Regions from separate parts of the Streptomyces sp. NPDC002574 genome, predicted to be linked through region 3. Evidence: riboswitches for the same ligand, from Rfam matches in the RefSeq annotation. Region 3 holds a riboswitch; each other region holds the start of a gene.
The links. A riboswitch is a leader RNA that binds a small molecule or an ion and turns the genes downstream of it on or off. The one in region 3 is predicted to bind cyclic di-AMP.
Positions count from the first base shown of each region.

Region 1: another riboswitch for cyclic di-AMP. It lies ahead of ACFYXS_RS24710 (NlpC/P60 family protein); the one in region 3 lies ahead of ACFYXS_RS10545 (M23 family metallopeptidase).
Region 2: another riboswitch for cyclic di-AMP. It lies ahead of ACFYXS_RS22200 (transglycosylase family protein); the one in region 3 lies ahead of ACFYXS_RS10545 (M23 family metallopeptidase).
Region 4: another riboswitch for cyclic di-AMP. It lies ahead of ACFYXS_RS18550 (M23 family metallopeptidase); the one in region 3 lies ahead of ACFYXS_RS10545 (M23 family metallopeptidase).

Region 1 covers NZ_JBIARB010000010.1:15,703-22,981, forward strand. The annotation lists gene ACFYXS_RS24685 (PspC domain-containing protein) at 1-199, opposite strand, end outside; gene ACFYXS_RS24690 (PspC domain-containing protein) at 309-1,616, shown strand; gene ACFYXS_RS24695 (LuxR C-terminal-related transcriptional regulator) at 1,613-2,284, shown strand; gene ACFYXS_RS24700 (NlpC/P60 family protein) at 2,318-3,391, opposite strand; gene ACFYXS_RS24705 (hypothetical protein) at 3,732-4,085, shown strand; gene ACFYXS_RS24710 (NlpC/P60 family protein) at 4,111-5,244, opposite strand; cyclic di-AMP (ydaO/yuaA leader) riboswitch at 5,252-5,415, opposite strand; gene pcrA (DNA helicase PcrA) at 5,711-7,279, shown strand, end outside.
Region 2 covers NZ_JBIARB010000008.1:455,404-462,682, reverse strand. The annotation lists gene ACFYXS_RS22220 (D-arabinono-1,4-lactone oxidase) at 1-1,080, opposite strand, end outside; gene ACFYXS_RS22215 (peptidylprolyl isomerase) at 1,296-1,793, opposite strand; gene ACFYXS_RS22210 (GNAT family N-acetyltransferase) at 1,891-2,529, shown strand; gene ACFYXS_RS22205 (aldo/keto reductase) at 2,567-3,574, opposite strand; cyclic di-AMP (ydaO/yuaA leader) riboswitch at 4,232-4,442, shown strand; gene ACFYXS_RS22200 (transglycosylase family protein) at 4,447-5,595, shown strand; gene ACFYXS_RS22195 (SAM-dependent methyltransferase) at 5,799-6,614, shown strand; gene ACFYXS_RS22190 (putative bifunctional diguanylate cyclase/phosphodiesterase) at 6,611-7,279, shown strand, end outside.
Region 3 covers NZ_JBIARB010000004.1:151,360-158,638, forward strand. The annotation lists gene ACFYXS_RS10535 (M16 family metallopeptidase) at 1-139, shown strand, start outside; gene ACFYXS_RS10540 (class I SAM-dependent methyltransferase) at 217-1,068, opposite strand; cyclic di-AMP (ydaO/yuaA leader) riboswitch at 1,357-1,519, shown strand; gene ACFYXS_RS10545 (M23 family metallopeptidase) at 1,535-2,314, shown strand; gene ACFYXS_RS10550 (GntR family transcriptional regulator) at 2,560-3,252, shown strand; gene ACFYXS_RS10555 (HPr family phosphocarrier protein) at 3,454-3,735, opposite strand; gene ACFYXS_RS10560 (GNAT family N-acetyltransferase) at 3,868-6,597, shown strand; gene ACFYXS_RS10565 (DUF5998 family protein) at 6,626-7,213, shown strand; gene ACFYXS_RS10570 (alkaline phosphatase family protein) at 7,213-7,279, shown strand, end outside.
Region 4 covers NZ_JBIARB010000007.1:237,741-245,019, reverse strand. The annotation lists gene ACFYXS_RS18570 (endonuclease/exonuclease/phosphatase family protein) at 1-2,135, shown strand, start outside; gene ACFYXS_RS18565 (helix-turn-helix domain-containing protein) at 2,232-3,119, opposite strand; gene ACFYXS_RS18560 (hypothetical protein) at 3,229-3,849, opposite strand; gene ACFYXS_RS18555 (hypothetical protein) at 3,885-4,055, opposite strand; cyclic di-AMP (ydaO/yuaA leader) riboswitch at 4,835-4,973, shown strand; gene ACFYXS_RS18550 (M23 family metallopeptidase) at 4,985-6,280, shown strand; gene ACFYXS_RS18545 (hypothetical protein) at 6,370-6,651, opposite strand; gene ACFYXS_RS18540 (DUF6227 family protein) at 6,796-7,279, opposite strand, start outside.

The DNA of each region.
Region 1 (7,279 bases), on a different contig from region 3:
CCAGGCCGTACGCCACCAGCCCGAGGCCGCCGGTGAGCGCGAGCACGCCGAGCACGATCCGGAAGACCACCGGGTCGATGTCGAAGTACCGCCCCGCCCCCTCGCAGACGCCCGCGATCACCTTCCGCCCGCGGCTGCGGGTGAGCCTGCGCCGCTGCGGGGCCGCCTCGGGCGTGCCTTGCGTGTACTGCTCCGTCATGGCTCCATGGTGGCGGCCCGCGGGCCCCGCCGGTATCCGGAACGACCCTGACCGGGCATGGGGGCCAACCCTGATACCCACCGTCCGCGAAACGTGTGACGATCGGGGCATGTCACCCGCCGGCCCGCAGACACCCCCGTCCACCGGGGCGTCGTACTTCGCCCCGCCGGACCCGGCCGAGCCGCAGGTCCGCAAGCTGTACCGCAGCTCCGAGGGACGCATGATCGGCGGTGTGGCCCGCGGTCTGGCCGGGCACCTCGGGCTGCCGGTGGCGTGGGTGCGGGTGGTCTTCGTCGTGCTGGCCACCATCCAGGGTCTGGGCATCCTGCTGTACGCGGTCTTCTGGTTCGTCGTGCCGCTCGGCGTCGGCGGGGTCGTGGAGGCCAAGGAGCCGCGAGACGCCCGCTCGTGGCTCGCCGGGCGGCGGCCCGACCGGGGCCAGATCGTCGCGCTGCTCGCGCTCGCCGTGGGCCTCGGCATCCTGCTGGACAACCTCGACCTCGGCGCCGCCAACGCCTACGTCTGGCCGCTGCTGCTGATCGGCCTCGGCGTCGCGCTGGTGTGGCGGCAGGCGGACAACGCCCGCCGCGCCCGCTGGGCCGAACTCAGCCGCGGCAAGCGGCTGCTGCCCGTCGCGCGCGGCGCGGCCGGGGTGATCCTGGTGGGCGTCGGGGTGACCGGTTTCCTCGTCGTGCAGGGCTCGGTCAGCCACCTCGGCACCATCCTGCAGGCCGCGCTCGCCGTGCTCGTCGGCGTCGCGCTCATCGCCGGCCCCTACCTCGTGCGCATGACGCAGGACCTGTCGGCGGAGCGCCTCGCGCGCATCCGGGCCCAGGAACGGGCCGAGGTCGCCGCGCACGTCCACGACTCGGTCCTGCACACCCTGACCCTGATCCAGCGGCACGCCGACGACCCGCGCGAGGTGGCCCGGCTGGCCCGCGCGCAGGAACGCGAGCTGCGAGCCTGGCTCTACCGTCCCGAGGGCAACGGCCGGGAGGACGAGCCGACCACCGTGGCCGACGCGGTGCGCCGCGCCGCGGCGGAGGTGGAGGACGCGCACGGCGTTCAGGTCGAGGTGGTGTGCGTCGGCGACTGCCCGCTGGACGAGCGGCTGGTCGCGCAGATGCAGGCGGCCCGCGAGGCCATGGTCAACGCCGCCAAGTACGGTGGCGACGAGCCGGTGCAGGTGTACGCGGAGGTCGAGGGGGACAGGGTCTTCGTGTCCGTGCGCGACCGGGGCCCCGGCTTCGACCTGGACGACGTACCGTCGGACAGGATGGGCGTACGCGAGTCCATCATCGGCCGGATGAGGCGAAACGGCGGCGAGGCGCGGCTGCGCCCCGCGCCGGGCGGGGGGACGGAAGTGGAGCTGGAGATGGAGCGGCAGCAGGACTCGGGAGCAGGGAGGCCGTCATGACCGACGATCGGCGCGTGAGGGTCGTCCTCGTCGACGACCACCGGATGTTCCGCACCGGGGTCCAGGCCGAGATCGGCGAGACCGAGCGGACCGGCGTGGACGTGGTCGGCGAGGCCGCCGACGTCGACCAGGCGGTCGCGGTCATCACCGCGACCCGGCCCGACGTGGTGCTGCTCGACGTCCACCTGCCGGGCGGCGGCGGGGTCGAGGTGCTCAAGCGCTGCGCGGGACTGAGCGCGGACCCCGAACACCCCGTGCGTTTCCTGGCGCTGTCGGTCTCCGACGCCGCCGAGGACGTCATCGGCGTGATCCGCGGCGGTGCCCGCGGCTACGTCACCAAGACCATCACCGGTCCCGACCTGGTCAATTCGGTCTTCCGGGTCGCCGACGGCGACGCGGTTTTCTCGCCCCGGCTGGCCGGCTTCGTCCTGGACGCCTTCGCCTCCACCGACGCCCCTCCGGTCGACGAGGACCTGGACCGGCTCACCCAGCGCGAGCGCGAGGTGCTGCGGCTGATCGCCCGCGGCTACGCCTACAAGGAAGTGGCCAAGCAGCTCTACATCTCCGTCAAGACGGTCGAGTCGCACGTCTCGGCGGTGCTGCGCAAGCTCCAGCTCTCCAACCGGCACGAGCTCACCCGCTGGGCCACCGCGCGCCGGCTGGTCTGAGCGAGGGGCATCAAGCGGGGGACCACGCGGGGATCACGCCGGGCGGGTGGCCCCCGCGAAGGGCATCTGGTCGACGGGGGCGATCTTCACCACGTCGCCGGTGCGCGGGGCGTGGATCATCATGCCGTTGCCGATGTACAGGCCGACGTGGCTGATCCCGGAGTAGAAGAAGACCAGGTCGCCGGGGGCCAGTTCGGAGCGGGAGATCCGGCTGCCGGCGTTGATCTGCGTGTACGTCGTGCGCGGCAGCTCCACCCCGGCGGACCGCCAGGCGGCCTGCGTGAAGCCCGAGCAGTCGTACGAGGACGGGCCGGTGGCGCCCCAGACGTAGGGCAGGCCGAGGGAGTCGTACGCGAAGGAGACGGCGCGCGCGGCGCGGGCGTTGGGGGCCACCGCGGGCGCCAGCGCCGACCGTGAGCCCGCGGCGACCGCGCGGCCGGCCCGCCCGCCGGAACGGGTCGCGCCCTGGCCACCGTCCGCCAGGACGGCGGCCCGCTGGCCCGCCGTGAGCCCGTCCAGCAGGCGCTGCGCGGAGGCCAGGCGCTCCTGCACGGTGCGCTTGTGGCGGGCCAGTTCGGCGCGGGAGCGGCGCAGCTCGTCGAGTTCGGTCCCGGCCTCGGTGCGCAACTGCTCGATCTCGCGCCGCTGGGAGCCGAGGGCGTGCAGCGCGGCGTTCTGACGGCTGCTCATGCGGTCCAGCAGTCCGGCCCGTTCGAGGTACTGGTCGGGCGAGGAGGCCAGGGCGAGCTGCATGGCAGGATCCACGCCGCCGCTGCGGTACTGGGCGGTGGCGATCGAACCGAGTCCGTCGCGGGTGCGGTTGAGGCGCTCGGTCCTGCGGGCGAGTTCGTCCTGCAGGTCGTCGATCCGGTGCTGGACCGTGTCGGCCTTCTCCTTCGCCCCGTTGTACCGCTCGGTGGCCTGCTCGGCCTCCTGGTAGAGCCGGTCCACCCGGGCCTTGGCCTCGGAGGTGGTCAGCCGTGGTTCGGCGTGCCCGGTCTCACCGAACACCGTCACCGAGGCCGCTCCCGCGATGGCGAGGGTGGCGGCCGTGCGCGCGGTGGAGCCGGTGAGAGTGCGCTCCTTGGGCTTTCTGTGCGACGCCACGCGCCGTCACTCCTTCCGAGCTGCCGGACTTGCTGCCCGCGGTCCGGCGGCGGACGGACGGGGAGCCGCGCCGCCGCCGGACCTTCGGCGGGGGTGGCCGATGCCGACGACGAGTCCCGCCGGCAGTGGGGATCGGCCACCTGGGGCAGGACGCTAAACCTGTGCGTCGGCAGCCGGCGGTGGAGTGTGCGGGACTGGTCCGATTCGGCCACTACCTGATCCCCGATGACCGCTGTTCGACGGGTGACCTGGTCATTCGCGGTCCAGCCGTGACCGATGCGCCGGAAGGGGCCCACCTCGGTGCCGAATGCTGATACGGGCGTGGTTAGGGTCCTGAGCCATGGACGTACTCATCAACCTCGTCGTCGGCCTGCACATCATCGGCATCGCCGCCCTGCTCGGCGGCTTCCTCACCCAGATGAAGGCCATGGGCCGCGGCGACGCGCGCTTCGTGCCGGGCATGCTGCACGGGGCGCTCACCATGCTGGTCACCGGGGCGCTGCTGGTCGGGCTCAACCAGGCCGACGACCAGCCGGTGAACAACGTCAAGATCGGCGTGAAGCTGGCCGTCCTGGTGGTCGTCCTCGGCCTCGTCTACGTCAAGCGCGACGACGAGAAGGTGTCGGCGGCGGCCTTCGGCGCCGTGGGCGCGCTGACCACCGCCAACATCTTCATCGCCGTGCTCTGGACCTGAGCCCCTCAGCGGGGAGGCGGGGGACTCAGGCCATCCGGGCGTAGCCGTAGATCGGCATCTCGGTGATCGGGGCGATCTTCACCACGGTTCCCGTGTGGGGCGCGTGGATCATCTGGCCGCCGCCGATGTAGAGGCCGACGTGGGTCACGTCCGAGTAGAAGAAGACCAGGTCGCCCGGTTGCAGCTGGTCCGCGGTGACGCGGGAGCCGAAGTCGACCTGGTCGTAGGTGGTGCGGGGGATGGAGACGCCCGCGGCGGCCCAGGCGCCCTGGGTCAGGCCGGAGCAGTCGAAGGAGTTGGGGCCGGTGGCCCCGTACACGTAGGGCTTGCCGATCTGGGCACGGGCGAAGTCGATCGCCTTCTCCGCCTTGGCGGCGTAGGTGCCCGACGCCGTCGAGGTCGTGGTCGAACCGCCTCCCGCGACCGACGTGCCCCCGGCCGCCTTCCGCGCCGCCTCCTCCTTGGCGGCGATGGCACGGGCCTTGTCCGCGGCCTCCTGCTCGCGCTTCTTCTCCAGTGCGGCCAGCCGCGCCTTCTCCTGGGCCGTCAGGGTGTTGAGCAGTTGCTGCGCGGCGGCCAGCTTCTGCTTGACCGCCCGCTTCTCCGTCGCCAGCCGCGTCTGCGCCTCGGTGAGCTTCTGCAGGCTCTGGACGGCCTCCGTGCGCTTCTGCGTGGTCGCCTCCTGCTGCGTGCGGAAGGCCTCCATCGCGTGCTCCTGGCGGTCGGACAGGCGGTTCATCAGGTGCGCCTGGTCCAGGAACTGCTGCGGGTCGGAGGTGAGCAGGAAGGTCGTCGTGCCGTCCAGACCGCCGCCGCGGTACTGGGCCGAGGCGTACTCGCCGATCGTGCGGCGGGCGTCGTTGAGCGTCTGCGTCCTGCGGGCCACCTGGTCGAGCAGTTGGTCGGCCTGCGTCCGCTGCCTGTCGGTCTGCTCCTTGGCGCCGTTGTAGCGCTCGGTGGCCGCCTCGGCCTGGTGGTAGAGCGCGTCCACCTTGGCCTTGACCTCGGTGATGGACGGCTTGTCGGGGGAGGCGGGCGCCGCGCTGGCGCTCTCGCCGAGGAGGGTGACGGTCGCCAGTGCGGCGGTCGTGAGCCCCACGGCCGTGCGCGGGCCGGGGACGGTGAGCATGCGGGGGCGCGGCTTGCGGTGCGTCGCCAAGTCGGACGGCTCCTTCCGTGGACCGCCTACCGGGTTAGCTGTCGGGTTCGGGCTTCGGAAGGCCGCCCTACGGTCGTCCGGGCGCACGCGCGGTGCGCCCGTACGGACCGATTCACCCCAAAGTGGTGGGTCCCCGGCTCCGGCGGTCGCCGGACTCAGCGGAGGCGGCCGTGACGGCTCGGTCGCCGCCGTTCGGTGCGGACCGCCTGAGGGGGCACGCTAGTCAACTGGGGTGGCTCCTGGGAAGGCTGGTGTTCGAATTGTCCGCAATCATTTCGTGACCTTTACGCATCCGGGCCGTTGCCCGCCCCTCCGGTGGTACTACGGCGGCCCTCTCGCACCCCTCCGGCGGCTGCCCGGCGTCCCTCCGGCCGCTCTCCGGCACGCGCCGCCGCGGGCCCCGCGTCCGCCGGGCTCCTCGAAGCGGCGCACCGGTGTCGGTCCCACCGCCTAGACTCGGGAGGCGATGAGCAGCCTCTTTGACGACAGCTTCCTGGCCGGCTTCGAACCGCGGGAGGAGCACCCGCCGCCCCCCGAGGAGGAGGCCGAAGCGGTTCCGCACGACCTCTTCGAGGGGCGCTTCGACGCGCCCGCGGACCGGGACGCCTACTACCGGGACGGCGCGCCGCGCCCCGCCGTCGACCCCGCCGCGCTGCTGGACGGGCTCAACGAGCAGCAGCGCGCCGCCGTCGAGCACACCGGCTCCCCGCTGCTCATCGTCGCGGGCGCCGGCTCCGGCAAGACCCGGGTGCTCACCCACCGCATCGCCCATCTGCTGGGCGCCCGCAAGGTGCACCCCGGTCAGATCCTGGCGATCACCTTCACCAACAAGGCCGCCGGCGAGATGAAGGAGCGCGTCGAGCAACTCGTCGGCCCGCGCGCCAATGTGATGTGGGTCTCCACCTTCCACAGCGCCTGCGTCCGCATCCTGCGCCGGGAGTCCAAGAAGCTCGGCTTCACCTCCAGCTTCTCCATCTACGACGCGGCCGACTCCAAGCGCCTGATGGCGCTGGTCTGCCGCGACCTGGACCTGGACCCCAAGCAGTTCCCGCCGAAGTCCTTCAGCGCCAAGGTCTCCAACCTCAAGAACGAGCTCATCGACGAGGAGACCTTCGCCGACCAGGCGGAGAACCCCTTCGAGAAGAAGCTCGCCGAGGCCTACGCGATGTACCAGTCGCGGCTGCGCGAGGCCAACGCGCTCGACTTCGACGACATCATCATGACCACGGTCAACCTGCTCCAGGTCTTCCCGGACGTCGCCGAGCACTACCGGCGCCGCTTCCGGCACGTCCTGGTCGACGAGTACCAGGACACCAACCACGCGCAGTACACCCTGGTGCGCGAACTGGTCGGCACGGCGAGCGGAGACGCGCAGGAGGGCGGCGAGGGGCCGGCCGAGCTGTGCGTGGTCGGCGACGCCGACCAGAGCATCTACGCCTTCCGCGGCGCCACCATCCGCAACATCCTCCAGTTCGAGGAGGATTACCCCCAGGCGCGCACGATCCTGCTGGAGCAGAACTACCGCTCCACCCAGAACATCCTGACCGCCGCCAACGCCGTCATCGAGCGCAACGCCTCCCGCCGCCCCAAGAACCTGTGGACGGAGGCCGGCCAGGGTCCGGTCATCACCGGCTACGTCGCCGACCAGGAGCACGACGAGGCGCAGTTCATCGCCGACGAGATCGACCGGCTGACCGACGCGGGCGACGCGCGGCCCGGCGAGGTCGCGGTCTTCTACCGCACCAACGCGCAGTCCCGTGTCTTCGAAGAGGTCTTCATCCGCGTCGGCCTGCCGTACAAGGTCGTCGGCGGAGTCCGCTTCTACGAGCGCAAGGAGGTCCGGGACGTCCTGGCCTACCTGCGCGTGCTCGCCAACCCCGAGGACACCGTCCCGCTGCGCCGCATCCTCAACGTGCCCAAGCGCGGCATCGGCGAGCGCGCCGAGGCGATGATCGACGCCCTGGCCTCGCGCGAGCGGATCTCCTTCCCCGCGGCGCTGCGCCGGGTCGACGAGGCCTACGGCATGGCCGCCCGC
Region 2 (7,279 bases), on a different contig from region 3:
CGCGAGGGCGGGCAGGACGGCCGCGGTGTCGGGGATCCAGGTGAAGTGGAAGGCGACGCTGTCGCGCCCGAACGCGGGGCTCAGCCACAGCTCGTCGGCCGCGATGGTGCGGATCTCGCCGATCTGCACGGCGGCCGCGAAGTGCTCGCGCACCTTCCACAGGGCGTCGAACGCCGCCGGGGCGTCCGCGCGGTCCACGAAGTACTCCGACTGGATCTCCTCGCCGCTGCTGGGCGTGAACTCCATCCGGAAGTGCGGCAGCCGCTCGTACCAGGCGCCGACGTCGCCGTTCTGCGGCGTGCAGTGCGCGGCGGGCATGCCCGGGACGGGGTGCCGGGGGCCGTCGGCCAGGACGGCGCCGTACCACTCGCGCGGCGCCGGGGCCGGGGGCGTGGAGGGGTCCTCGACGCGCTCCTTGAGCCACACCTGCTCCAGCAGGGGGTCCTGCCAGCGCGTGAAGGCCGACACGCTGTACCCGGCGGACATCACCTCGGCGAAGTTCCGCCCGAGTTCCTCGCGCGGCATGTCGTCGTAGACCCACTGGCGCACGGAGAAGGAGGGCAGCAGGTCCAGCGTCAGGTGCGTGACGACGCCGAGCGCGCCGAGCGCCACGACGGAGCCCTCGAAGTCCGGGTCGCCGCGGCGGACCTCGACCTGCTCGCCGTCGGCGGTGACCATGGTCAGCGCGCGGACGGCGCCGGCCAGGCTCGCGTTGGTGGTCCCCGACCCGTGGGTGCCGGTGGAGCACGCGCCGGCCACGGAGATGTGCGGCAGGGAGCCCAGGTTGTGCAGGGCGAAACCGGCCCGGTCGATCGTTCCGGCGATCTCACCGAAGCGCAGGCCGGAGCTCACGGTCGCGGTGCGCGCGTCGCTGTCGATGTCGACCACGGGGGGCAGCGCCGCGGTCGAGACGTGGTCGCCGTCGGTGTCCGCGACGGTGCTGAAGGAGTGCCGGGTGCCCAGCGGCCGGATCCGCTCGGAGCGGGCCACGATCTCCTGCAGTGCGCCGACGGACTCCGGGCTGTGGAGCCGCCGCGCGTGGAAGGCGATGTTGCCGCCCCAGTTCCTCTCCGCGGACATCGTGGTCGTTCCTTTCCGTCGTGCGGCGCCCGGCATGCCGTGAGGCGGCCGGACTGGTCGGCGCGCACCAGCGGTGAGCAGCGCCGATGGGGATCGTACGCCGCCCGCGGTGCGGCCGGGACGGGGGCCGGTCGCGGACCGGGACCGCGGAAAGCCGGGCGCCCGGCACCGGAGGCCGCGCGGGGCGGCCCGGGTGCCGGGCGGCAGGACGTGGGTCAGGCGACGATGCCGGACTTCGCGATCTCGACGCGGGCGCTGGGGGTGCCGCTGCGCGAGCCGAGGGACTCGATCTTCTTGACGATGTCCATGCCCTCGACGACCTCGCCGAAGACGACGTGCTTGTTGTCCAGCCAGTCGGTGACGATGGTCGTGATGAAGAACTGCGAGCCGTTGGTGTTCGGGCCCGCGTTGGCCATCGACAGCTGGCCCGGCTTGGTGTGCTTGAGCTGGAAGTTCTCGTCGGCGAACTTGGCGCCGTAGATGCTCTTGCCACCGGTGCCGTTGCCGGCGGTGAAGTCACCGCCCTGGAGCATGAAGTCCGGGATGACGCGGTGGAAGTGCGAGCCCTCGTAGCCGAAGCCGTTCTCGCCGGTGGCGAGCTCGCGGAAGTTCCGCGCGGTCTTGGGCACCACGTCGTCGAAGAGGGTGAAGACGATCCGTCCGGCGGGCTCGCCGTCGATCGTGATGTCGAAGTACACGTCGTTGTTGCTCATGCCGACATTTTCACATCCCCGGTCGCCACTCCCGACCGCGCCCCGCGCGGGACACGCAGTTGACCAGCCGCGCGGCGGTGCGCATAGCATCCGGGGCATGCCGGAAACCGGGACCTTGCAAGGCGGGTACGTCCGCCTGGAGCCGCTCACCGCGGACCACGCGGACGGGCTGCTGCGTGCCGCCCGGGAGTCCCGCGACACCTACGGATTCACCTTGGTGCCGGAGGACCTGCCCGCGATGGAGCGGTACATCCAGGGGGCACTGGCGGACCAGGCCACCGGCGTCGCTCTCCCGTTCGCCGTGGTCGACATCGCGCGCGGCACCCTGATCGGCTCGACGCGCTTCCTGGACCTCGACTACTGGACCGCCACCCCCGCCTGGCCCGCGGGGCGCATCGCACCGCGCCCGGACGGGGTGCCCACGGTCGCCGAGATCGGCAGCACCTGGCTGTCCGCCTCCGCCCAGCGCACCCCCTGCAACACCGAGGCCAAGCTCCTGCTGCTCACGCACGCCTTCGAGACCTGGGGCGTGCTGCGCGTCACGCTCAAGACCGATGCCCGCAACGCCCGCTCGCGGGCCGCGATCGAGCGCATCGGCGGACGCTTCGAGGGCATCCGCCGCGCGCACGTCCGCGCGACCGACGGCACCGTGCGCGACAGCGCGTACTACTCCGTCCTCCAGGACGAGTGGCCCGGCGTCAGGGCGGCCCTGGAGGGCCGCCTGCGGAGGTCCTGACGCCGGCCAGGACCTCCGGGGCGGTGCGGCGCGGGACCTACGGGATCTCGACGCCGGCCTGCGCCGACAGGCGGTCGATCTCGGCGAGTTCGGCCTCGGTGAGGGGCGCGGCGTCGAGGGCGGCGAGGTTCTGGTCGAGCTGGGCCACGCTGCTCGCGCCGATGAGGACGGAGACGACGCGCGGGTCGCGCAGGACCCAGGTGAGGGCCAGCTGCGCGAGGGTCTGGCCGCGCTCGCCGGCGAGCTTGTTGAGGGCGTGCAGCAGCGTGAGCTTCTCGTCGGTGAGGGCGTCGCGCTTGAGGAAGTGACCGAGGGCCATGCGGGAGTCCGCGGGGACGCCGTCGAGGTATCGGTCGGTCAGCTGGCCCTGGGCGAGCGGCGAGTAGGCGATGAGCGCGGTCCCGGTCTCGCCGACGGCGTCGAGGACGCCCGCCTCGGGGCTCCGCTGCAGGAGGCTGTAGGCGGCCTGGTGGATCAGCAGCGGAGTGCCGAGCTCGCGCAGGATCTCGGTGGCCCGGCGGTGGGCGTCCGCGGGGTAGTTGGAGATGCCCGCGTACAGCGCCTTGCCCTGGCGGACCGCGGTGTCCAGGGCGCCCATGGTCTCCTCCAGGGGCGTGTCCGGGTCGAAGCGGTGGGAGTAGAAGACGTCGACGTAGTCCAGGCCCATGCGGCCGAGGGACTGGTCGAGCGAGGCCAGCATGTACTTGCGGCTGCCCCACTCGCCGTACGGGCCCGGCCACATGTCGTAGCCCGCCTTGCTGGCGATGAACAGTTCGTCGCGGTACGGGCGCAGGTCCTGGGCGAAGAGGGTGCCGAAGTTGGCCTCGGCCGAGCCCGCGGGCGGCCCGTAGTTGTTGGCGAGGTCGAGGTGGACGACCCCGCGGTCGACGGCACGGCGCAGCACGGCGCGCTGGGTCTCCAGCGGCGAGGTGTCGCCGAAGTTGTGCCACAGGCCCAGGGAGACGGCGGGGAGCAGGACCCCGCTGCGGCCGGTGCGGCGGTACTCCATTGATGCGTAGCGGTCTTCTGCGGCGAGGTAGGGCACGCGGGGGCTCCCGGTCGAGGTGTCGATGTAAGAAAATGTTCGGGATTGGGAGGCTACCCCTGGGGCTTCTGCCGTGTCACCCGGGTCCCGGGTCGCCCCACGCGCTGCCCGCGGCCCCGGTCGCACCGCCCGGGAGGTGCCGCCGGGACGCGGGGCCGGCCCGGGCTGCCCCGGTCTCCGGCCACCGGCGCGTCCCGGGTCCCGGCGGGCGGCGACGCCGCCGGGAATCGATGCGGGCCGGTCATCGGTTGTCCTGCTGGACACGACGACGGGTGCGGGCCTCATCACGCCATCCTGCAACGCGGGTTGGAACGCCCCATGTCATGCCTTATCCGGCATCGAAGGTCGTAAGCGGACATATGTATCCACAGTGCATGCGTAGGCAATAGGCACGTGATGGGTGTCACGCGACGAACACGCTCCGGCAGGCATGGGCCACCGAGCGTCGATTTATCTTCCCCGTATTCACCGCCTGTGCAATGCCGTTCGCCAGGGGTCATTATTTCGCCTACACAGAGCGGACACTTCTCACGTAACGTCACGGAATTCATTGATCGACTTGCCGGTCGGCGATTGCTGTGATTCCGGACCTTGCCGGGGCGCGATTGCGTCGTTTAGCTTCCAAGTCCCGCAGGCCGGATGCCGGCGGGAATTCTTCCGAGTGGAACGCCTAATCCTGCCGCCACTCGTAAGCCGGATGACAAGAACCGCACGGCAGGAGCGGGGGACCCAGGTAAGTGCCGTTCCGTGTCACGGGACGGCTTGGGGTGAAGTCGCAGCGACGTGCCTTTAGTCGGCATGCCTCAAAGCGGCCGGGCATCTCCAGCCCGAACCCGACAGCTCACCTCGTAGGCGTCGGAGAGGAATTCCCCATGCCCGCAAAGGGAAAGCACCGTCGTCAGCGGACCAATCGTTTCGTCCGCCTCGGCGCATTCGCCGGCACCACGAGTGCCGCGATCGCCCTCCCGGTCGTCGGCGCCGCCGGCGCCCACGCCGCACCGGTGAGCGTCTGGGACAAGGTCGCCAGCTGCGAGAGCACCAACAACTGGTCCATCAACACCGGCAACGGTTTCTACGGCGGGCTGCAGTTCACCCAGAGCACCTGGGCCGGCTTCGGCGGGACCAAGTACGCCGCCCGTGCGGACCTCGCCACCAAGTCCGAGCAGATCGCCGTCGCCGAGAAGGTGCTGGCGGTCCAGGGCCCGCAGGCCTGGCCGGTGTGCGGTCCCAAGGCCGGTCTGACCAAGGCGATGGCCGACACGTCGGCCACCCCGCAGAGCGTCGCCGGTTCCGGCACCACCACCAAGCCCGCCACCCCCGCTCCCGCGAAGGACACGCAGGCCTCCAAGCCCGCCGACTCCGCCTCCAAGCCGGCCACCGGCGACTCCTACAAGGTCGTCGGCGGCGACACCCTCTCCACCATCGCCGACGCCCAGGACGTGACCGGCGGCTGGCGCGAGCTGTACGCGGCCAACAAGTCCGTCATCGGCGCCGACCCGAACCTGATCTACCCGGGCCAGGTCCTGGCGCTGAGCGGCAAGGCCACGGTCGCCCTCCCGGACAAGCCCGCCGCGAGCACGCCGGCCCCGGTCAAGTCCACCACCTCGTCCGCCTCCGGCTACACCGCCCCGCTGGACCACGTCACGCTGGGCACCCCGTACCACCAGTCCGGTTCCATGTGGTCGAAGGGCTACCACACCGGTGTCGACTTCATCGCCTCCACCGGCACCAAGGTGAAGTCGATCGCCTCCGGCACCGTGGTCTCCGCGGGCTGGGGCGGCTCCTACGGCAACCAGGTCGTCATCAAGCACGCCGACGGCAAGTACTCGCAGTACGCCCACATGTCCTCGCTGTCGGTCTCGGCCGGCCAGACCGTCTCCGAGGGCCAGCAGCTGGGCCTCTCGGGCGCCACCGGCAACGTCACCGGCCCGCACCTGCACTTCGAGGTGCGCACCACCGCGTCGTTCGGTTCCGACATCGACCCGCTGGCCTACCTGCGGGCGCACGGCGTCAGCATCTGAGCGAACTGATCACCCGTCATCCGGCGCTGGCATGTGCCCTGTTCCCCGCATCGCGGGGGCAGGGCACTTGCCGTTGGCGAGTGACCGAAACGGATCGAATATTTCCATTTCTGGTTTCCTCTCGAACGAACGATCAGTAGCCTCTGAGCCAGGCGGCCGTCCGCACGGCCCGCTGCCCTGATCCCGACGAGCTGGAGCCGTTGATGGAGCGTCCTGCCTGGGCCCCCCAAGGCATCGACCTGTCCGTGCCGAGCGTGTCCCGCATCTACGACTACTACCTCGGCGGCTCGCACAACTTCGAGGTCGACCGGGAGGCGGGGCGGCGGGCGATCGAGGCATTCCCGGGCCTGCCCAAGATCATGCAGGCCAACCGGGCCTTCATGCGCAGGGCGGTGCGCTTCGCGGTGGACGAGGGCGTCACCCAGTTCCTCGACATCGGCTCCGGCATACCCACCTTCGGCAACGTCCACGAGGTCGCCCAGGCCGCGAGCCCCGGCGCCCGCGTGCTCTACGTCGACAACGACCCGGTCGCGGTCGCGCACAGCCGCGCCGTGCTGGACGGCAACGAGGAGGCCGTGATCGTCGCCGCCGACCTGCGCTCCCCGCGCGACATCCTCGACAGCGAGGAGGCCGGCCGGCTGCTGGACCTCGACCGACCGGTGGCGCTGCTGCTGGTCGCCGTCCTGCACTTCCTCGAGGACGCCGACGATCCGGCCAAGGCCGTCGCCGAACTGCGCGACGCCCTCGCGCCGGGCAGCCTGCTCGTCCTCACCCATGCCTCCATGGAGGGCGGCCCTCGCCGGCCCGAGGAGGGCGAGCGGGTCCAGAACGTCTACCGCAGCGCCAGTTCACCGCTGATCATGCGTTCACGCGAGGCGGTGGAGACGTTCTTCGACGGCTTCGACCTCATCGCACCCGGCCTGGTCTCGGCCCCGCTGTGGCGGCCGGACGGCGCGGACGACGACGAGCCCGACCCGGTCGTCTTCAGCGGGTTCGCGGGCGTCGGCCGCAAGGCGTGACCGTGACCACGGAACCCGACCCGGAACCGGAACCGGCCCCGGAGCCCGCCGACAGCCTGCGGCGCTTCGCGATCATCTGGAGCCGGGCGATCTATCCGGCCACCGCCACCTCCATGACCCGCGGCGAGTTCGAGGAGTACCTGCTCCCGCTCGCCGCGCGGCTGGAGGCGGCCCTGCACGCCCAGCCCTTCGACCCGCGCGCCGGCGCGGAGATCGGCGCGGCGCTGGTGGCCGCGCACTGCACGGACCCCGAGTCGCTGCCCCGCATCCTCGGCGTCGTGGACGCCTACCTGCTGCTGTACTCGCCGCCGGACCCGTCGCTGCCCGCCGACGAGGGCCGCACCCGCTCCGCCCGGCTGCAGCACTGGATAGCCTCCGGCTACGCGCGCGCCCTGCAGGAGCGGACCAGGACCGAGCAGGAGGCCCTGTCCCGGGCGGCGCTCACCGCCCGCATCGCCGTCGAACAGGCCCTCCACGAGAGCGAGGTGCGATTCCGCGCCATCTTCCAGGGCGCCTCCATAGGCATCGGCATCGCCGACATGGAAGGCCGCATCCTCGACGTCAACGACGCCCTCACCACCATGTTCGGCGGCCTGGAACGCCGCATCCTCAGCAGGAACGTCTACGACTGGGTGCACCCGGAGGACGCCCCCGAGGTCTGGGAG
Region 3 (7,279 bases):
CGTCGAGGCCACGGCCGCGGCCGTCGCCGCGTTCCCGCTCGACCGGCTCGTGGTCGTGCTGGTCGGTGACGCCACCGCGATCGCCGACCCGGTCCGCGAGCTCGGCATCGGCCCCGTGACGGTCGTCACGGGCGCCTGACGCCACCCGCCCGCAGCGCGGCCCCGGACGCACCAGCGGCGCCCGGGGCCGCGTGCTGTCGCCCGGCGGGCGCGGGCTCAGGGCTGGAGCCGTGTGGCGCCCATGGTGACCCTCATGCCGCTCGGGAGCCGCCCGTCGGGGCCCGCCAGGGCGGCCGCGCGACCGAGGAACTCGGCGCGCAGATCCGCGGTCCGCTCCTCGTCGAGGACTTCCATGTCGTAGTAGGTCGAGGAGAGGGCGGACCAGACCTCCGAGGGTGTGCCGTCCATGCCGATGACCACGGTCCGCCAGGACAGCGGTGCGAACCCGAGGGGTCCCAGCAGAGCGTCCAGCCCCTCCCGCCCGCGTGTCCTGCGGTCGCCGAGCCGCGGCAGGCGGCGCTCGGGCGCGGCGGCCTCGAAGTGCGGTACGGCCAGCGTGAGGAAGAGGTCCACTCCCTCGCCGGGGACGGGCCCGCCGCCGACGGCGACGGCCAGTGCGCCGCCCGGGACGAGCACCCTCGCGGCCTCGGCGCAGACCTGGTCGGGGTCGGACATGAGCATGAGCGCCATGTGCGACACCACGGCGTCGAAGGAGCCGTCGGCGAACGGCAGCTCCTGAGCGCGCCCCCGCCGCAGATCGGCGCCGGCCAGCGCGGGCCGCCGACGGGCGAGGGCCAGCTCGCCCTCCGACAGGTCGATGCCGGCCAGGACCCCGGCCCCCCGCCCGGCGAGCAGTTCCAGCAGGGCGCCGTCCGCGCAGCCCAGGTCCAGGACGCGGCGGGCGCCGGGGACGTGCTCGGCCAGCACCTCGTAGGTCGTGCGCCCGTCACGGGTGAGGGCCTCCTCGACCCCCGCCGACTGGAGGCCGGGACTCCGGTCGTGAAAGGTGCGCAGGAAATCCTCGGCGGCACGGGCCGCGGGCGTCGTCGCCCCTGATGTCGTGGTCACGCGGGGACCCTACGCACGGTGCCGAGCGCCCCGGCGTCCCTACGGCGGACCCGGAAGGTGACTCCGGTCACGTGTCCCGGGGCGCGGACCGGGCCGGTGGCCAGGGGCCGTCAGGGGGCGTGCGGGGCATGCGGGGAACTGCGGTTTTGTCGCTCGGGGGGCGGTTGGGACCGGTTGGGGGCCGGTGTGGCATCCCGCACAAAAGGCCGGATTTTTTTGGAACGGCCGCGGGGGCGCGGTTAGCGTCCTCGGGTTGTCCGGCGGAATCAGCCGCCTCCCGCGGCACCGGAGCAACGATCGCCGAGTCCCCGTCGGGCGTGAGCCTGGGGAGCCGGGGACCCATGTGAGTCGTCCCCTGGGGTGAATCGGGCCCGCCCTCACCGGGGCGCCCGTAGGAGACCTTCCTGCTCCGAACCCGTCAGCTAACCCGGTAGGCGAGAAGGAAGGAAAGGATCTCCGCCTGCCCATGGCGTTCACCATACGTACCACCGTCGCCTGCGCCGCCGCGCTCACCGCCGTCACCACCGGCACGCTCACCGCCTCCGCGCAGGCCGCGGAAGCCGAGCGTTCCGCGTTCGCCAAGTGCGCCGCCGTCAGCGGCGACATGGCGGCCCACCTCGCCGAGCAGGCGGAAGCCCAGCACAGGGCGGCGGTCTCCGCGGCGAAGAAGCAGCACGCGGCACACGTCGCGCACGTGACGAAGGTGCGGGCCGCCAAGAAGGCCGCGGCCGCCAGGGCCGCGAAGGAGGCCGAGGCGGCCGCCAAGTCGCGCGTCCAGGCCGGGGCCGCGGCCCGCGGCGGCGCCGCACATGCCTCGCGCTCCCAGGCCCGTACGTCCCTGACCTCCTGGATGCTGCCCGTGCACGGCGGCATCGGCACCCCGTACCACGCGACCAGCAGCCTGTGGTCGTCCGGCTACCACACGGGCGTGGACTTCCAGGCGGCCATCGGCACCCCGGTGCACGCCGCCGGCGCCGGCACGGTCGTCGAGGCCGGCTGGGGCGGCAGCTACGGCAACAACGTCGTGATCCGGCACGCGGACGGCATGTACACCCAGTACGGCCACCTGTCCTCGATCGGCGTCGCGGTCGGCCAGACGGTCTCCGCGGGCACGCGGATCGGCCTGTCGGGCGCCACGGGCAACGTGACCGGCCCGCACCTGCACTTCGAGGCCAGGACCACCCCGGCGTACGGCTCCGACGTCGACCCGGTGGCGTACCTGCGCTCCCACGGCGTTCTGTTCTGACCTTTCCGGCCCTCCGGCCTTTCCGGCCTCCCGGTCCATCTCCCTCCCCCCACCCGAAGGCCCCGGCTCCCCCCCGCCGGGGCCTTCGGCACACCGGGAGCCGTGTCCAAAAACGTTCCATGAATTCACGACCGCCGCCGGAATCGGCCGCGTGCTGGAATAGAGTCGCCACGGAAACGCCGGCATCTGCGTTACGCGGTGATTAAACGGCAGCCGCCGGCAGGCAAGGGAAGGAAACCGGCGATGTGGGACCGGACGTGAACGGGACGGGCGGCGCGGGGCGCCGTATTTCCGCCCAGGCGGTGTGCACGGCGATCCGTGACGACATCATCAGCGGGCACTTCGCGCCGGGCACCCGGCTGACCGAGGAGCAGCTCGCCAAGCGCTACGGGGTGTCACGGGTCCCGGTCCGCGAGGCGCTGCGGACCCTGGAGTCCGAGGGCTTCGTCCGCACCCGCAGGCACGCCGGCGCGTCCGTGGCCGAGCCCACCGACCAGGAGGCCGCGGACCTGCTGGAGATCCGCGGCCTGCTGGAGCCGCTCGGTGCCGCCCGCGCCGCCCAGCGGCGCACGGAGGCACACGTCAAGGTGTTGCGCGGGCTGGTGCGGCTCGGGCAGGAGCGTTCCGCGCGCGGGCAGTTGTCCGATCTGCCGGCGCTGGACGGCTGGTTCCACGAGACGCTGGCGCAGGCCTCCGGGAGTCCCACGCTGGTGGCGCTGCTGACGCAACTGCGGCACAAGATCGCCTGGGTGTACGCGGTGGACTCGCCGGGCCGCGCCGCGGAGTCCTGGGAGGAGCACGGATCGGTCGTGGACGCCGTCGCCCGCGGTGACGCGGAGCGTGCCCGCGCGGCGATGGCCGGCCACGTGGAGCGCGCCGGCTCGGTGCACCGGCTGCGCCGTCCGGAGCGCGCGGGCCGCGGCGCGCCCCCTCGGTGAGGAATCGGAAACATGCCGTACACGAACCGAGCGATCACGTTTAACAATGGTGCCGTATACAGCTGAGAGAATAGGGGCGCACTGTATTTTGCGTCCCTTATTCCGTCGCGTGCGGCGTCGAATTCAGCAGGTGCCGAAAAGGCCGGGGACGCGAAATCCGGACGGATTTCGCGTCCCCGGCCCACAGGTCCGGCGACCGGGTCAGACGGTCTCGGGAAGCTCTTCCAGTCCCTCGGACACGAGCTTGGCCAGGCTGTCGAGCGCGGCGTCGGCGCCCTCGGTGTCGGAAGCCAGCACGACCTCCTCGCCGCCCGCGGCGCCCAGGCTCAGCACGGCGAGCATCGAGGCGGCGTTGACGGGGGCACCGTCGGCCTTGGCGATGGTGACGGGGACGCCGACGGCGGTCGCGGCGCGGACGAAGATCGCTGCGGGGCGTGCGTGGAGGCCCTCGGCCCAGCCGACGGTGACGCGGCGCTCAGCCATGGTGTTGTCCTTCGGGTCGTTCCAGGGTGGTCTAGACCACCAGTCTGCCACGTCGGGCGCACCGGTCGGTCCCTTCCGTCCCTGACATCGTCGCACCGATCCCGTGCCCCCCGATGGCCGTACCCTGGCCCCATGACGACCCCGCCGCCCACGGAAGAGCGTGAGTACCCGGTCCACTGGGAGGCGGACGTCGTCCTGCGCGACGGCGGGATCGCCCATGTCCGGCCGATCAGGCCCGACGACGCGGGCCGGCTGGTCAGCTTCTACGAGCAGGTCTCGGACGAGTCGAAGTACTACCGCTTCTTCGCGCCCTACCCGCGGCTGTCCGACCGGGACGTGCACCGCTTCACCCACCACGACTACCGCGACCGGGTGGGGCTGGCGGCCCTCGTCGGCGGCGAGTTCATCGCGACCGTCCGCTACGACCGTACGGAGACCGACGAGGCCGAGGTCGCCTTCCTCGTCCAGGACGCCCACCAGGGCCGCGGCGTCGCCTCCGCGCTGCTGGAGCACATCGCGGCCGTGGCCCGTGAGCGCGACATCCGGCGCTTCATCGCCGAGGTGCTGCCCGCCAACCGCAAGATGATCAAGGTCTTCACGGACGCCGGCTACACCCAGCAGCGCAGCTTCACCGACGGCGTGGTCCGGCTCGAGTTCGACCTCGAACCCACCGAGCAGTCCGTCGCCGTCATGCGCGCCCGCGAGCAGCGCGCCGAGGCGCGGTCCGTACGGCGGCTGCTCAGCCCGTCCTCGATCGCCGTGATCGGCACCGGGCGGCGGCCCGGAGGCGTCGGCCGCAGCGTGCTGCGGCACATCACCGAGGGCGGCTTCGCCGGCCGGGTGCACGCGGTGAACCGTTCCTTCGACGCCGGCCTGCCGGTCCTGGAGCCCGAGGGCGTCCCGGCCCACCGCTCCGTCGCGGAGATCCCCGGACAGGTCGACCTCGCCGTGATCGCGGTCCCCGCGGAGAATGTCGCCGAGGTGGTCGACGAGTGCGGCTCGCACGGCGTCCTCGGCCTGCTCGTCCTGTCCTCCGGCTACGCCGAGTCCGGCCCGGAGGGCAACCGCAGGCAGCGCGCCCTGGTCCGCCAGGCCCGTTCGTACGGCATGCGCGTCATCGGGCCCAACGCCTTCGGCGTCCTCAACTCCGCCGCCGACGTCCGGCTCAACGCCTCACTGGCCCCCGAGATGCCGCAGGCCGGGCGGCTCGGACTGTTCACCCAGTCCGGGGCCATCGGCATCGCCATGCTGTCCGGACTGCACCGGCGCGGCGCCGGGCTGTCGTCCTTCGTCTCCGCGGGCAACCGCGCGGACGTCTCCGGCAACGACATCCTCCAGTACTGGCACGACGACCCGGCCACCGACGTCGCGCTGCTCTACCTCGAAACCCTCGGCAACCCGCGGAAGTTCTACCGCCTCGCCCGCCGCACCGCCGCCGTCAAACCGGTCGTGGTGGTCAAGGGGGCCCGCCACTACGCGGCCACCCCGCCCGGTCACACCGTGCCGGTCACCCGCATCCCCGACAGCACCGTCTCCGCGCTGCTGCGCCAGGCGGGCGTCATCCGCACCGACACCGTCACCGAGCTCCTGGACACCGGGCTGCTGCTGTCCTGCCAGCCGCTGCCGTCCGGACCCCGCGTCGCCGTCCTCGGCAACTCGGAGTCGCTCGGCCTGCTCACCTACGACGCGTGCCTCACCGCCGGGCTGGAACCGGGGCGCCCCACGGACCTCACGACCTCCGCGGCGCCGGAGGACTTCCACGCCGCGCTCGGCGCCGCGCTGCGCGATCCCGCCCACGACGCCGTCGTCGTCACGGCCATCCCGCGCGTCGGCGACGAACTGCAGGGGCACCCCGAGGCCGGTGACGACCCCGACCTCGCCGCCGCCCTGGAGCGCGCCGTCGCCGAGACAGGCGGCGGCAAACCCGTGGCGGTCGTCCACACCGCGCTGGAGGCCATGGGCACCCGCCTCGCCGCCGCCGGCATCCCCGCCTACGCCGCCGCCGAGCGCGCCGTGAAGGCCCTCGCCCAGGCGGCCGGCTACGCCCAGTGGCGCCGGGACGCCGGGACCCCCGGCAGGGTGCCCGAGCTCGACGACGTGGACGAGGCCCAGGCCCGCCTGGACGTGGCACGACTGCTGAAGGACACCGGGGAACGGGCTGCGGACGGCGCCCCCGGCGTCACCCTGGACGAGGCCTCCGCCGCGGCGCTGCTGGCCCGCTACGGGATCGCCGTGCGCGCCGCGCTGCCCGCGCCCGATGTCGCCGCCGCCCTGGACGCCGCCCGCCGCCTGGGCTATCCCGTGGCGCTGAAGACCACCGCCCCGCACCTGCGCCACCGCGCCGACCTCGGCGCCGTCCGTCTCGACCTCGCCGACCCCGACGACCTGCGCCGGGCGTACGAGGAGCTGACCGCGCGCCTGGGCAAGCCCGAGGAGCTGCACCTGGTCGTGCAGGCCATGGCGCCGCGCGGGGTGGACACCGTCGTCCGCGCCACCGTCGACCCGGGCGCCGGCGCAGTGCTGTCCTTCGGCCTGGCAGGTGCGGCCTCGGAACTGCTCGGCGACACCGCGCACCGCCTCGTCCCCGCGACCGACCGGGACGCCGCCCAGCTGGTGCGCTCCATCAAGGCCGCGCCGCTGCTCTTCGGCTGGCACGGCGCCGAGCCGGTCGACACCGCCGCCCTGGAGGAGCTGCTGCTGCGGGTCTCGCTCCTGGTCGACGACCTGCCCGAAGTCGTCTCCGTCGACCTCGAACCGGTCGTCGTCGCCGCCGAGGGTCTGACGGTGCTCGGCGCGTCCGTGCGGCTCGCGCGCCCCCCCGCTCGAACGGACCTCGGACCACGCGCACTGTCGTCCTTCTGAACACATGCGCCGCACTAGGATGGTGCGCATGGCGAAGACCGGTACGACCACTCAGGGGCTGCGCGCGGCGATCGAGCGCAGCGGCTACTACCCGACCCTCGTGGCCGAGGCCGTGGAGGCCTCCGTCGGCGGGGAGCCGGTCCACTCGTACCTGGTCCACCAGGAGACCACCTTCGACGCCAACGAGGTCCGCCGGCACGTCACCGTGCTCGTGCTGACCAGCACGCGCTTCATCGTCAGCCACACCGACGAGCAGGGCGCCGACGACACGTCCCCGACGCCGTACGCCACCACCTCCACCGAATCGGTGAAGCTGGAGCGGATCTCCTCGGTCGTGCTCAGCCGGGTGGTCGCCAACCCCGAGTCCTACACCGCGGGCACCCTGCCCCGCGAGGTCGTGCTCACCATCGGCTGGGGCGCGGTCAGCCGCATCGACCTGGAGCCCGCCGCCTGCGGCGACCCCAACTGCGAGGCCGACCACGGCTACACCGGCTCCTCCACCGCCGACGACCTGAGCCTGCGGGTCAGCGAGGCGGGCGACGGCCCCGAGACCGTGCGCCAGACCCTGGCCTTCGCGCAGGCCCTCTCCGAGGCGACCGCGAGCACGGCCGCCTGATGGTCCATCCCGTCCCCCCGTACGAGTCCGCACCGCTGGACCCCGCGAGCGCGCCCGCCCCGCGCT
Region 4 (7,279 bases), on a different contig from region 3:
GCCGCTACCTGGTCTCCGAGGCCGCCGGCACCGGCGGTACGACCGCCCTCCCGGCCGCCGACGCCAGCGGCAACATCGCGATGAGCGGCACCACCGGCACCATCGCCCTGGTCTCCGGCACCACCCCGCTGACCTGCCTCAACGCCGCGGACTGCGCCGCCGACACGCGCATCGTCGACGTGGTCGGCTACGGCACCGCCACCGTCCGCGAGGGCAGCCCGGTCACCGGCGCGAGCAACACCGCCTCCGTGTCGCGCGCTTCCTCCCTCGCCGACACCGACAACAACGCGGCCGACTTGACCGCCGGCACCCCGAGCCCGGTCAACACCGCGGGCCAGACCCCCGGCGGCCCCGGCGGCGACCCGGGCGACCCCGGCGACGGCGGCCCCACGGAGCCCGGCACCACCCGCATCCACGACATCCAGGGCGCCACCCGGGTCTCCCCGCTCAAGGGCCAGACCGTCACCAACGTGCCCGGCATCGTCACCGCCGTGCGCACCACCGGGTCCAAGGGCTACTGGATCCAGTCCACCGGGACCGACGTCGACGCCGACCCGCGCACCAGCGAGGCCGTCTTCGTCTACACCGGCTCGGCCAACCCGACCGTCGCGGTCGGCGACAAGGTGCTGGTGACCGGCAAGGTCTCCGAGTACTACCCCGGCACCGGCGCGCAGTCGCTCACCGAGATCACCGGCCCGACGGCCACCGTGCTCTCCAGCGGCAACACCCTGCCCGCCGTGGTCCGCCTCGACCAGACCACCATCCCGAACACCTACGGGCCGGACGCCGCCGGCGGCAGCATCGAGAACCTGCCGCTGCAGCCCGACGTCTACGCCCTGGACTTCTACGAGGCCCACGAGGGCGAGCTCGCCCAATTCACCGGCGGCAGGGTCGTCGGCGGCACCAACGAGTTCGGCGAGGTGTGGGTGACGCTGAAGCCGAACGAGAACCCCTCCGAGCGCGGCGGCACCGTGTACGGCTCGTACGCGCAGCCCAACACCGGCCGCATCAAGGTGATGTCGGTGAACACCGGCGCCCCGGTCCCGACCGCCAACGTCGGCGACAAGTTCACCGGCGACACGACCGGCCCCATCGACTACGACAACTTCGGCGGCTACAACCTTCAGGCCACCACCCTGGGCACCCGGGTCGACATGGGCCTGAAGCGCGAGGTCACCCGCAAGCAGAAGGACGCCGAGCTCGCGGTCGCCACGTACAACGTGGAGAACCTCGACCCGTCCGACCCGGCCGACAAGTTCGCGCGGCTCGCCGAGGGTGTCGTCACCAACCTCTCCTCGCCCGACATCGTGGCGCTGGAGGAGATCCAGGACAACAACGGCGCCGTCGACGACGGCACCGTCGCGGCCGACCAGACCGTGCGCAAGTTCGTCGACGCGATCGTCGCCGCCGGCGGCCCGCGCTACGACTGGCGCTCGGTCGACCCGACGAACGACACCGACGGCGGCGAGCCCGGCGGCAACATCCGCCAGGTCTTCCTCTTCAACCCCGACCGCGTGGTCTTCAAGGACCGCCCGGGCGGCGACGCCTCCACCTCGGTCGCGCCCGTCGCGACCAAGAAGGGCGTCCGGCTCTCGGTCTCGCCCGGCCGGATCGACCCGACCAGCACGGCGTGGAACAGCAGCCGCAAGCCGCTGGTCGGCGAGTTCGAGTTCAACGACAAGCAGGTCATCGTCGTCGCGAACCACTTCAACTCCAAGGGCGGCGACGAGCCCCTGCACAGCAAGGACCAGCAGCCCAACCGCACCTCCGAGGCGCAGCGCAAGCAGCAGGCCACCGAGGTCAACTCGTTCGTGAAGTCGCTGCTGGACGTCGACAAGAACGCGCGCGTCGTGGTCCTCGGTGACCTCAACGACTACGAGTTCTCCGACGCCCTGTCCACGCTCACCTCGGGCGGCGTGCTGACCGACCTGCTCACCACCCTCCCCGCCGAGCAGCGCTACACCTACGTGTACGAGGGCAACTCCCAGTCCCTCGACCACATCCTGCTCAGCCCGGACCTGCGTCGCTACGACTACGACGTCGTGCACATCAACGCCGAGTTCGCCGACCAGGCCAGCGACCACGACCCGCAGATCGTCCGGATGCGTCTGAGCGGCGCCCAGGCCGACGACTGACGGTCCCCGACGGCCGTGTGATCACGCAGGAGGGGGCGGTGCCGGCGGGCACCGCCCCCTTCCGCGCGCCCGGACGTGACGGACGTGGCGGACGGGTCAGCGGTGGTCGCGCTCGTGGTGCGGCACGCCGTTGCGGAGCGCCTCGTCGCCGGTCCAGGTGGCGAGCAGCTGCAGCGCGGCCTCGGAGGAGGAGCCGGGCTCGGCGGTGTGGAGGCACATGGACTGGTCGGCGTCGGCGGGGAAGACGACGTACTCGTACGCGAGCGTCAGGTCGCCGACGACCGGGTGGTGGTAGTGCTGGACGCCGTGGGTCCGTTCCCGGACGCCCTGGTCGGCCCACCAGTCGCGGAACTCCGTGCTCTTTATCGTCAGTTCGCCGACCAGCTCGGTCAGCCCCGGATCGTCGGGATACCGCGCGGCCTGCGCCCGCAGGGCGCCGACGAGTTCGGCGGCGTAGGCCGCCCACTGCCGGTACAGGTCACGCGCGGCCTCGTCGAGGAACAGGAAGCGCGCCAGATTGCGGTCCCGGTGCGGGAGCGCGTCGAAGTCGGTGATCAGCGCGCGGGCCAGCCGGTTGGAGGCCAGTACGTCGCCGTGGCGGCCCAGCACGAGGGCCGGGGAGCGGCCGTCCAGCAGGTCCAGCACGCGGTGCACCTCGGGTCGGACCCGCTGGGGCCGGTGCGGCGGGCGGCGGCGGGCGGCGCGGCGCGGCCTCGCCAGCTCGAAGAGGTTCGCCCGTTCGTCCGCGTCCAGCCGCAGGGCCCGGGCCACGGCGTCCAGCACCGCGTCGGAGACATTCTGGTGCCGGCCCTGCTCCAAACGGGTGTACGAGTCGGTGCTCACACCGGCGAGCCGCGCCAGCTCCTCCCGCCGCAGCCCCGGCACCCTGCGCGCCGTGCCGCTGACCGCCACCCCCGCGTCCTGAGGGCTCAGCCGTGCCCTGCGGGTCCGCAGGAACTCCCTGAGCTCGGCGTTGTGCTCCATGTCCTCCAGTATGGGCGGCCGGTCATACCTCCGCCCGGCCCCGCGTCCCCGCCCAGGTCGGGGGCTCGCGGGGCCGGCGACGCGGGGCGGGGCAGCGCTCCGGGAGGCACTAGGCGCCGTCCTCCAGGTGGCGGAGGCGTTCCTGGAAGTGGTCGAGGCGGGCGCGCAGGGCGGCCGCCTCGGCGGCGAGCTGCTGGCGCAGGGGCGGGGCGCTGTCGGCGGGGTGCGGGGCCTCGCCGGTGACGTTGACGCCGGGGCCCGCGAGACGGCCGAATTCCGCCGGGGTCAGCACCCACAGGCCCGCCGCGCACGCGTGGCAGTTGGCCTGGAGCGCGCGCCAGCCCGGCAGGCCCGTGCCGTCGCGCACGAAGACCCGCGCCGGGCGGCCGCAGCGGCAGGCCGCCATACGGACGGTGCGCACCCGCTGCCGGGCGTAGCGCATGCCGCGTTCGTACCGGGTGTACGCCCCCAGCACGCCAACCTGGAGGATCACCGCGTCACCGCAGTCCGTGGCGCAGGTCAGCGCCTGCGCCTCGGCGGCCGTGTGCAGACAGTAGAAGCCGCAGTCGCAGCCACGGGCGGGGCTGGCGTGCCGCCTGCCGTAGCCGCACCGGGCGTCGTCCAGGACGCCGTACACGATGCGCCCGCCGAGGGAGACGCCTCGGAAGCCGACGTGTGTGCCGTCCGCGGAGAGCATCGGGAACGCCAGCTTCCAGCCCGTCGGCGGCACCGCCGGCCGCTCCTCCGGCAAGCGGCGCCCGTACCTCACCGGACCGCGGCCTCGGCGCTCTCGGGCTCCCGCGCTGGCGTGTCGTCCGTGCCGGAGGCCGTCCGTGCCGTCACGGCCGTCGCGACGTCGAGCTCCTTCGCGACACCGGGCGGCTCGTCGCCGGTCTCCTCCGCGTAGCCCTTGGCCAGTGCCTTGCCCAGCTTCATGCCAGCCTCCAAGATCGGGCGAATCCGCCGTACTCGGGCATGATGACGCACCCTCGCGGCCGTCGCATAGGGGGCGTGGGGGCTCCCCGCCGCTCCCGGCCGGCTCCGGCCGTACGCCCCAGGCCATCCCCGACAGGGCGGTCGGCGGCCGTGGCAACGGCCCCTCGGCGACCCCGCGGTTGATGACACATCAGCATGCGGGCCGCCGCCGGGACCGACATGCCCCGCTTCGCATGGGTTTCCCTACCTGCCTCGCGGCGAGCATGCCGCACCCTGGGGTGTCAAGGGTGACGATCCTCACGCCGCCGTCGAGTGGTGCGGGGGGATGCGCGAGGGGCCGCGGTGCCGAAGCCCTCCCCGCTGTCGCCGTCCGCCGCGTCCCGCCGGCACGCGCGCCGCGCTCCGCGCCGCCCCCGCGGCCGCCGTCCGCCGCGTTGCTTTCAGCCGCGCCCAGTGGCGTGAAGTGCACCGCAGGCTCCCGACGCGCGGCGCGGCGGAGGGTGCGGCGCGAGGTCTCGGGGCCCGCAGGAAAGGGTCGTTGGGCGATCGGGGTCCGGGGTGACCCTCACTCCTCGTGAGCAGAGCACTCCCTTCCGCATAACGACTGATGCACACTCACATCTCCCGTTGGTCACGGCAGTCACAGCGGAATGTGGATAAATGCCCGTTCCATCCCCATAGATTCCCAGTGCGAACTCGCCGAAGCGGCTTGGAATTGGGTGCCGCCTCTATTAACGTTCGATAACGCAGCGCGGTCACCCGTCGCCCGCCAGGGCGGCGCCGTGCGCTTGCCGAATCCCGTCCGCGGGAACCGGGGAACCACTTCCTGGGGTGAATCGGGGGCCTTCACGGTCCTCGTAGGAGACCTTCCTGCTCCGAACCCGTCAGCTAACCCGGTAGGCGAGAAGGAAGGAAAGGAGTGCGCCCGCGTGGCGTCGAACGAGCCTGCCCTGATACCCGGACAACAGCAACAAGGGACCGGGTACCACAACCCCGAGTGGGACACCGCCGAGTGGAACATGGCCGCCGGCTGGAATCCCCCGGCCGCCGAGCAGACTCCGCCGACGAAGAACGCGATAGACGGCTGGGACACCGCGGAGTGGAACTTCGCCGCCGGCTGGGTCGAGGAAGCACTCGCCGCGGCCCCCGCCCCCGTCGCCGAACCGGTCGCCCCCTTCCAGCCGGTCGCACCCGTGCCCGAGCCGCGCAGCGCGGTCGAGGCCGCCGCCTTCGTCGACGAGGCGTACGACGCCCCCGAGGCCGGCCCCGCCCCGGACGCGGACACCCGCGACGCGTACACCACGCAGGCCTTCTCCCCGTTCGGCGAGCCCGAGCCGGCCGCCGAGCCGTGGAACCCCACCGAGGAGTCCACCGCCCCCGTCCGCGGCCGGCACCGGGTCGCCAAGCAGCGCACCCTGGGCCGCGGTTCGGCGGTCTTCGGCGTCGCGGCCGTGGCGGTGCTCGGCGTCGGCGGTGTCGCGACCGCCGAGGGCAAGAACCCGCTCCCGGTCTCCCTCCCCAACCTGCCCGAGGTGGCCAAGGTGCCCGGGCTCGGCTCTCTGCTGGACAGCCAGCCCACCGCCAAGCCCGTCGCCCAGGCCCTGACCCCGGGCGCCGGCGAGGCGCTGCGCACCCGGATCCTCGACCAGGCCCAGCAGCAGCGGAACGCCGCCGACGCGGCCGCGCGGTCCGCCGCGCAGCAGCAGGCCGCCGCCAAGGCGGCCAAGGCCGCCGCCGCGCAGCAGGTGCGCGAGGAGGCCGCGGCCAAGAGGAAGGCCGCCCAGGAGGCCGCGAAGAAGGCCGAGGCCGCGCGGCTGGCAGAGCTCGCCAAGAGCTACACCCTGCCGCTGACCTCGTACACCCTCACCGCGAGCTTCGGGCAGTCCAGCTCCCTGTGGGCCAACACCCACACCGGCCAGGACTTCGCCGCCCCGACCGGCACCCCGGCCAAGGCCATCCACAGCGGCACCATCACCTCGGCCGGCTGGGCGGGTTCGTACGGCTACCGCATCATCCTGACCCTCGACGACGGCACCGAGCTCTGGTACTGCCACCTCTCCTCGATGCTCATCACCTCGGGCAAGGTCTCCACCGGCGACACCATCGCCCGCGTCGGCGCGACCGGCAACGTCACCGGTCCGCACTTGCACATCGAGGTCCGCCCCGGCGGCGGCGACCCGATCGACCCGATGCCGTGGCTGCGCAGCATGGGCATGACCCCGTGATCCTGAGCTGACGCTCTGCGTACGGACCCCGGCGGCCTGGTGACACCCCCGACACCAGGCCGCCGGTCCGTCGTTTCCGCGCCGGTGACCTACGGGACGAGGAAGTTGTAGAGCTCCGAGACCCGCGGCGGCCCGCTCGGCTCCGGGAACCCGGACTCCTTGGCGGCGGGCATCATGATCACCAGGTAGGCCTCCAGCGCCTCCGCCGAGTTCCACACGTTCACGATCCGCAGACCGTCGTTGGTGATCACGGCGGCATGGGCCAGCAATCCGGCGGGGGGATGGTCGGGGCCGAATCCGGCGCGGTGATTGGCCTCCTCGTACTGCAGGGCCGTCACGCCCGGGAACTCGACCTCCGCCAGGACCGTCATGGGAACCTCCCGTTTCCCTCTACGCCCAATTTCCCCCGGCTGCGGAGCGCCCGCAACGGGAGACGGCCGCAACGGGAGAAGGCCGCAACGGGAGAAGGCCGCGCGCCCCGGGGACGCGCGGCGGCGCCATGGCCGGGAAAGGCGCTAGAGCGCTTCCATCCGTACGTCCGCCGCGTCGCAGGCCACCGTCTCGTCCGCGTAGACCTCGCACACCGGCCGCCCGTCGGGCGTCATGGTGTGCTCGACCTCCCACAGGCTGAGCTCCTCGCCGCTCGCGAGCAGGAACGCGTGCTCGTACAGCGTCCAGCCCACCACGCGGCCGGTCCCGATACGGGTGTGCCGGCCGGTGACGTACGCGATGTCGTGACCGACCGCCGAGCCCAGCCGGACCCGCAGGTCGTCACCGGGCGCGTCCCGGTTCTCGGCACGCCGCAGCAGCCGCCAGGCGTGCTCCGCGGAGTCCTCCCGCATGTACTGCCTCGGACCGGGCAGCGGCTCCGCACCGACCCGCGGCAGCCGGGCCAGCCACTCCGCGGCCTCCGCCTCCAGCTCCTGCGGCGCGGGCTCGCCGAAACGCAGGTCGATCACATGCTGCGCGGCGAGCAGCACCTCGGGGTCGGCGTACACC